2 linked regions of the Flavivirga spongiicola genome follow. The protein of the gene in region 1 interacts with the protein of each later gene in a pairwise test. Links are inferred from orthologs where the notes say so. Each region holds a gene or a part of one and is shown on either strand. Other genes may lie near its edges.

The links. The genes of interacting proteins can lie anywhere in the genome.
Region 2: the proteins of Q4Q47_RS09050 (region 1) and def interact in binary tests that used the Escherichia coli proteins (3 or more experiments, as listed by UniProt). The link is inferred for Flavivirga spongiicola from one-to-one orthologs.

Annotation. Positions count from the first base shown.
Region 1 is NZ_JAUOEO010000001.1:2,265,002-2,268,979, reverse strand. Bases 655-3,503 are described here. They hold Q4Q47_RS09050 (aspartate-semialdehyde dehydrogenase), read left to right. Parts: upstream 655-1,508; coding sequence 1,509-2,498; downstream 2,499-3,503. Other genes in these bases: Q4Q47_RS09045 (M28 family metallopeptidase), read right to left, coding at 2,562-3,503; mscL (large-conductance mechanosensitive channel protein MscL), read left to right, coding at 969-1,370; alr (alanine racemase), read left to right, coding at 655-893. Outside these bases: more of alr, read left to right, coding at 1-654; more of Q4Q47_RS09045, read right to left, coding at 3,504-3,518; Q4Q47_RS09040 (prolyl oligopeptidase family serine peptidase), read left to right, coding at 3,651-3,978.
Region 2 is NZ_JAUOEO010000001.1:382,662-386,719, reverse strand. The notes cover bases 691-3,619. They hold def (peptide deformylase), read left to right. Parts: upstream 691-1,824; coding sequence 1,825-2,415; downstream 2,416-3,619. Other genes in these bases: Q4Q47_RS01340 (Crp/Fnr family transcriptional regulator), read left to right, coding at 3,007-3,619; Q4Q47_RS01345 (DUF5606 family protein), read left to right, coding at 2,471-2,908; ruvX (Holliday junction resolvase RuvX), read left to right, coding at 1,242-1,652; Q4Q47_RS01360 (hypothetical protein), read left to right, coding at 759-1,088. Also shown: Q4Q47_RS01365 (2,3,4,5-tetrahydropyridine-2,6-dicarboxylate N-succinyltransferase), read right to left, coding at 1-448; more of Q4Q47_RS01340, read left to right, coding at 3,620-3,678; Q4Q47_RS01335 (anti-sigma factor), read left to right, coding at 3,754-4,058. UniProt on the Escherichia coli protein: Removes the formyl group from the N-terminal Met of newly synthesized proteins. Requires at least a dipeptide for an efficient rate of reaction. N-terminal L-methionine is a prerequisite for activity but the enzyme has broad specificity at other positions.

The DNA of each region.
Region 1 (3,978 bases):
TGCGTAAATCTGGAATTACAAAACCTATTTTGGTATTACATCCGCAAGCAGTAAATTTAAAAACATTAATAACATATTCCTTAGAACCTAGTTTATATAACGCGAAAATCTTAAAGGAATTTATTAGCATCGCTTCAGTTGAAAAACAAAAAGATTACCCTATTCATATAAAATTCAATACAGGTTTAAACCGACTTGGCTTTTGGGAAAATGACGTTGATCATATTGTTTCAGAAATAAACAAAACAGACGCTGTAAAAGTAACATCTATCTTTTCTCATTTAGCAGCTAGTGAAGATTTAAATGAAAAAGAATTCACTTTAGGTCAAATTAAAAACTTTAATACTATTTCTAAAAATCTAATTGACAAACTTACTTATAGACCTATGCTTCACATGTGCAATACTTCGGGGATATTAAATTACCCCGAGGCACATTTTGATATGGTTAGAGGTGGCATAGGGCTTTATGGGTTTGGAAATTCTGACAAAGAAAACAAAAACTTAATACCTATTGCTACTTTAAAAACGATCATTTCTCAAATTCATAACATTGAAAAAGGGGAATCTGTCGGATATAACAGAGCTTTTAAATCTAATTCGTTTTTAAAAACAGCGACACTTCCTATTGGTCATGCAGATGGTATTGGTAGGCAATACGGAAATGGAAAAGGCTTTGTTACTATAAATGGGCAAAAAGCTCCTATTGTTGGCAATGTTTGTATGGATATGATTATGGTTAACATTACCAATATAGAATGTAAAGAAGGGGATGAGGCTATTATTTTTGGGCAAGATAATACTGCAGAGCAATTAGCAAAAACAACAAATACTATTTCTTACGAACTGATAACCTTTGTTTCTCAACGAGTTAAACGCCTTTTTTTAAAATAAGATATTTTAACAAATGTTAAATTTTTAACAGATTTTAACTATTTTAGTCTTCACTAACTAAAAATTTTAAAGATTATGCTTAAAGAATTCAAAGACTTTGCAATGAAAGGCAATTTAGTCGATATTGCTGTCGGTTTTGTAATGGGTGCTGCTTTTAACAAGGTAGTTGCTTCATTTACAGGAGGTATTGTATCTCCATTAATTGGGTTAATATTCAATGCCGATTTCAAGGATCTAAAATATGTCCTTAAAGAAGGGGTTGCGAATGCCGATGGTGTTATAGAAGGTGAAGTATCTGTACTTTGGGGGGCTTTCTTAACCAATGTCATTGACTTTATTATTGTGGCATTTGTGATGTTCATGATTGTTAAAGCAGTAAACAAAATGAAGAAAAAAGAAGAACCTGCTCCTGAAGCGCCTAAAGGGCCATCGCAAGAAGATTTACTTACTGAAATAAGAGACTTGCTTAAAAAATAACTATTTGTTAAATAAATAACAACGTGTTATTTGTTGTTAAAAAGACCTCGTTTAAAAAAAATGAGGTCTTTTTTTAGATTCTGGAATAGAATTAATACTTAATTTTGTCCTTAAGAAATTTATTAAATATTATACAAAATGAAAGTAGCAGTTGTTGGGGCCACTGGGATGGTTGGCGAAGTGATGCTTAAGGTGTTAGAGGAGCGTAATTTTCCTGTAACAGAATTATTACTTGTAGCATCAGAACGTTCGGTTGGAAAAAAATTAACTTTTAAAAATAACGAATATACCGTTATTGGTTTAGCGGATGCAGTAGCAGCAAAACCTCAGATTGCTATTTTTTCTGCAGGAGGGGACACCTCTGTAGAATGGGCACCTAAATTTGCAGAAGCTGGCACTACGGTGGTTGATAATTCTTCGGCATGGAGAATGGATCCTACCAAAAAACTGGTCGTTCCAGAAATAAATGCTAGTGAATTAACCAAAGAAGATAAAATTATTGCCAACCCAAATTGCTCTACCATACAAATGGTCATGGCATTAGCGCCACTGCATGAAAAATATAAAATGAAACGTGTTGTGGTTTCCACCTATCAATCGGTTTCCGGTACTGGTGTAAAAGCTGTAAAACAATTAGAAAATGAAATTGCTGGGATTGATGGTGAAATGGCATACCCTTATCCTATTGGTAGAAATGCCTTACCACATTGCGACGTTTTTTTAGAAAATGGTTATACCAAAGAAGAAATGAAATTGGCTCGCGAGCCTCAAAAAATATTTAATGACAGGACTTTTTCTGTTACAGCAACAGCCGTTAGAATTCCAACTGCTGGTGGACATTCTGAATCTGTAAATGTAGAGTTTGAAAATGATTTTGATGTAGCAGATGTTCGTAAAATGCTTCACGAAACGTCTGGTGTTATTGTACAGGACAACACAGATACCAACACTTACCCAATGCCTATTTATGCACATGATAAAGATGAGGTTTTTGTAGGTAGAATTCGTAGAGATGAAACTCAACCAAACACATTAAACATGTGGATTGTTTCCGATAATTTGCGTAAAGGAGCGGCAACAAATACTATTCAAATAGCTGAATATTTGGTTGAAAATGATTTAGTGTAGACTCTTTTTAATCTTAAAATAAGATAAAGCCCTTGTAATAAACAAGGGCTTTTTTTATGGTATTCAATCTTGCTTAATAAATGTCATCTTATAAGTCGTGGCAGCAAGTTTCATAATGGTTTTATAAATATATTCGCAAACCTGTTTTTCGCCTTTAATATTTATTAAATCGATGGTGTCTTCAGGAGTATGATATTGTGGATGTCCACCAGTGTGCATCCCTAAAACAGAAATTTCTTTTTTATAAAAAGACACATGATCAGATCCGCCAACAGAACCTGCATGTACTACAGGGTTTAAACCTAACGACTTTCCTAATTCTGACATAAAATTTACGCCATCAGGAAATGTGCCTGCACCTCCCATATAAACCTGTTTTTGGTCATTTAATCTTCCAACCATATCCATATTAATCATTAATTTAATTTGAGATATAGGGACTAATGGATTTTCTACAAAATATTTACTTCCTAATAAGCCTTGTTCTTCAGCTCCAAAAGCAATAAACAAAACACTTCGTTTTAATTGTTGTTGTTGAGATGCTATTTTTTCGGCTATTTCTAATAATGCAGCAGTACCACTGGCATTATCGTCAGCTCCATAATGTATCGTGTTTTTTTTATCCGATTTAGACGATGGCCCTCCGAGGCCTAAATGATCGTAATGAGCTCCTAGGACAATATATTCATTTTTTAAAATAGGATCGCTCCCTTCAATAAAGCCAATAACATTACATGTTTTTACAATGGGTTTCTTATCAATTCCTTTTTCTACACGCAATGCCGCTTTAAAGGGTTGTTTATACTTCTTTTTAATGGGGATAACACCGATTTTTTTAAATTCGCCTTCTATATATTTTACAACCCGTTTGTTCGCTTTGCCTCCTGGATATCTTCCTCCATTTACTTCTGAGGTTAAAAATAATATATGGTCTTTTAGTTCGTTTTCTGTTATTTCTACTTGAGAAAATACACTAAAACAAACAACATTTAATAGTAGAAAGAAAATCTTTTTTTTCATTGCTTTTTTATAATTTATTTAGAAGGTTTAAAGGTATAATAAACATCACTAATATTCGTGCGAATACAATAAACATTAACAGTATACGTAAATGATTTTGTTTATTTTTGAAAAGCTTAAAACACATTCGTCATGAAAAAAACAATAACAAACCTTTTAATCCTCTTAATATTAGTGGCTTGTAAAAAAAATAACGTAGAAAAAAAAGCTGTACTTGTGAATTACCCTGAAACAAAGGTTGTAGATACTATAGACACCTATTTTAATGTAGAAGTAAAAGATCCATATCGTTGGTTAGAAGACGACAAAAGCCCTGAAACTGAAGCTTGGGTTAAAACACAAAACAAAACAACATATGGCTATTTAGATAATATTCCGTTTAGAAGTGAACTAAAGGAACGTCTTTCAAGTTTATGGAATTATGAAAAAATTAGTGCCCCTTTTGTTGAGGGCGATTACA
Region 2 (4,058 bases), 1.9 Mb from region 1 along the record:
CAGATAAATGTACATTTTTACCTATTTGTGCACAACTACCAACAGTAGCCCAAGTATCAACCATAGTACCTTCATCTACATAAGCGCCAATGTTTACATAACTAGGCATTAAAATAGTACCACTGGAAATATAAGCACCATGTCTTGCAACTGCATGAGGAACTACACGAATTCCTTTTTCTGCATAACCACGTTTTAATGGAATTTTATCATGAAATTCTAACGGACCAGCTTCAATCGTTTCCATTTTCTGAATTGGAAAATATAAAACAACTGCTTTTTTTACCCATTCGTTAACTTGCCAACCACCAGTAATTGGTTCCGCTACTCTCAATTCACCTTTATCTAATAAATCTATAACCTTTCTTATAGCTGAAGTTGTTGTTTCTTCTTTTAAAAGATCTCTGTTCTCCCAAGTCTTTTCTATGATTTGTTGTAATTCTGTCATTGATATTTAAATTTTGAGCAAATATACTAGGTATCATTTAAAAAATAGAACGAAAAAGTCATTATATCAATTATGACGAACTCTAAATTTTTCATCGATTGACGCTAAATTTAATAAAAATAAAAGCCCGTTTTTCCTTTGAAAGAAAAAGATAAATCGATGAAATGCATTTTTGCTGTATTTCGTCTTGCTAAATAGGTCTTTAGTCTGTTTATCGATGAAAATTTGTAGCTCCACTACTAATCGAAAATACGTTGGGTTATAACTAATTTTTTGTGTTTGAACTCTGGTATGGATATATATTTGGAATATGCAAACGACAATAAACAGAATGAAAACAAATACTTACATACTATTAATTTTATTACTTTCCTTTTCTTTAGGAGTTGCTCAAAGCGATACTAATAAGATGAAAACTAATAAAGTTATGTCAGTTTATGTAAATGATGGAGAAGTAGTGGTTGCTAAAGATAATGCAGTAGAAACTGTAAAAGAAAATGATTCATTGTTAATTGATGCTAAGGAATTAAAAGAGTCTATTGCACGTACTAGTGATATTAGATTATATCTTAATCGTGTAAGAAATGTTGAAAATATTAAATTGTTATTTCCGAAAATAAATAAGCCCGTTAAGGCTTAAAAAATAGATTTTAAATATTATTAATGTTAAAACGATGTAATAAAGGCTGTCTGAAAAGACAGTCTTTGTTATTTTATTAAATTTTTAAAGATTAAAACCTCGCAGGCTTGCTTCGAGGCAGTTTATTAAACTATTTTTGTATAAAATAGATATATGGCTCGCATTTTAGCAATAGATTATGGTACTAAGAGAACAGGTATAGCTGTAACCGATGAATTGCAAATTATAGCCTCTGGGCTTACCACAGTTAATACAAAAGAGCTTTTAAAGTTTTTAAAAGATTATACCAATAAAGAACAGGTTGAATTATTTTTGGTTGGAGAACCAAAACAAATGAATAATACCGTTTCAGAAAGTGAAATCCATATTCTTCCATTTATAGATAATTTAAAAAAAGAATTTCCTAACATTCCAATTAAAAGAGTAGATGAGCGATTTACTTCTAAAATGGCTTTTCAAACGATGATTGATAGTGGATTGAAAAGGAATCAGCGAAAAAATAAAGCACTGATAGACGAAATTAGTGCTACCCTTATATTACAGAGTTATTTGTATTCTAAATAGTGACTAGTCGGAAACATAGCAAAACTCACCAAAAATAAATCTTTTGATAAAATTAGTCTGTTTCCGACCAGTCACTAAATAAGTAAGACTTCCTTAAGAATAAATTTTGCATAAATAAGACGGTAAATTATAAGTATTAGTATTTTTGCAAATAATAAATACTAAACAAATAATGATTTTACCAATAGTAGCCTATGGCGACCCAGTCTTAAAAAAGAAAGGAACAGACATAACTAAAGCATATCCAAATCTTGATGTTCTTTTAGATAATATGTTTGAAACCATGTATAATGCTTATGGTGTTGGATTGGCGGCACCTCAAATAGGATTACCAATTAGACTGTTTTTGGTTGATACAACGCCTTTCTCAGAAGATGAAGATTTGACTGCTGAAGAGCAGAAAACACTAAAAGACTTTAAGCGTGTTTTTATTAATGCTAAAATAACTGAAGAAGAAGGTGATGAATGGGCCTTTAATGAAGGTTGTTTAAGTATTCCGGATGTTAGAGAAGATGTTTTTAGGCGGCAAAAAATAACTGTTGACTATGTAGATGAAAATTTTAAATCACATACAGAAACTTTTGACGGATTAATAGCTAGAGTTATTCAGCATGAGTATGACCATATTGAAGGTGTTTTATTTACGGATAAACTTTCTAGCTTAAAAAAGCGTTTAATTAAAGGAAGACTAACCAATATATCTAAAGGTAAGATTAATGTCGATTATAGAATGCGTTTTCCCGATCAAAAAAAGAAGCGATAATATTTGCAAGCAATCAATAAACAGTTGATATTTGCCTCTCTTTCAAAAATTAATTATGAGTTTAGATAAAGTATTATCAATAGGTGGAAAACCAGGGTTATATAAATTAATTGCACAAACACGAGGTGGTTTTGTGGCAGAATCGTTAGTAGATAACAAACGTATATCTGTAAGTGTACAAAACAATGTTAGTATTTTAAGTGAAATCGCCATTTATACTTTAACAGAAGAAGTACCATTAAAGCAAGTTTTTGAAAGTATTAAGAAAAAAGAAAATGGTCAACAATCTTCTGTAAATCCTAAAGATAGTAAAGACGTGTTAGAAGAATATTTCTTTGACGTGTTACCCGATTATGATGAAGATAGAGTTTATGCAAGCGATATTAAAAAAGTGATACAGTGGTATAATTTATTGCAAAAATACGATCTGTTGAATTTTCCAGATTCTGAAGAGGATGAAGAAAGTGAACCAACATCAGACGAAGAAAAATAAAACTTAAGACCTCCAAATTTGGAGGTTTTTTTATGCTTTTTTGTAAGCTTCATTAGTCTTTTTCGACTGTAAATGAGATAACAAAAAAGAATAAATTAATGAAATCACTTTGGTTTTTTGATGATGTCAATCTTTTCAAGGTGCTTTGTCCCCACAAATTTAAAACCTACAAAGCGAATCACGATTTTGATGCTTACAAAAAGAAAGACTATATATATTTTGAAGAGGACTCTGCAAACAAAGTATATCTTATAGAAAGAGGTAAAGTCAAAATAGGGTATTATAGTGAAGAAGGGGATGAAGTTGTTAAAGCTATTTTAACACGTGGGGAGTTGTTTGGAGAAACAGCTATTCTTGGAGAGTCTAAGCGAGAAGAATTCGCCCAATCAATTGATAATACTACCAGTATTTGTCCTATAGGAGTAGATACTATGCATGATTTAATGCGAAATAATCAAACCTTCAGCTTTAAAGTGTACAAAGTCATTGGTTTCAAATTAAAAAAATTAGAAAGACGATTACAGTTACTCTTATTTAAAGATGCTAAAACACGACTTATTGAGTTTTTAGATGAGCTGTGCTCTGACTATGGGTACGATTGTGAAAAAACAGGTGATAAAGTGATTCATCATCCATATACACAAAAAGATATAGCCTCTTTAATAGGAACTTCCAGACCGACGTTAAATATACTTTTAAACGAATTAAAAGAGGAAAAAGTGATTCAATTCACCAGAAAAGAAATAAGAATTCATAAAAATATTGCTTAATGTTAGATAGCTAACATTTTATAAAATCTCTGTGTTATAATTTTGAAGTATTAAAAATTTTAAAAAAATAATACAATGATTAAGAAAATGTTTATAATGGCAATATTGTCAATAGGATTACTAGTTAGTTCTTGTAGCAATGATGATGACAATGCACCGTCAACAGCCAGTTTAACGTTAGAGTTAGATGGTTTAGAAGCTTTAGGTGACAAATATGTTTATGAAGGCTGGATAATTGTAAATGGAGCACCGGTTTCAACGGGAACGTTTAGTTCTGTTACATTTCCACAAACTTTTACTGTAGATGCAACTCAACTAGAAAATGCAACAAAATTTGTGTTATCAATTGAGCCGGCAGGAGAAACTGGAACCGCAGCAGA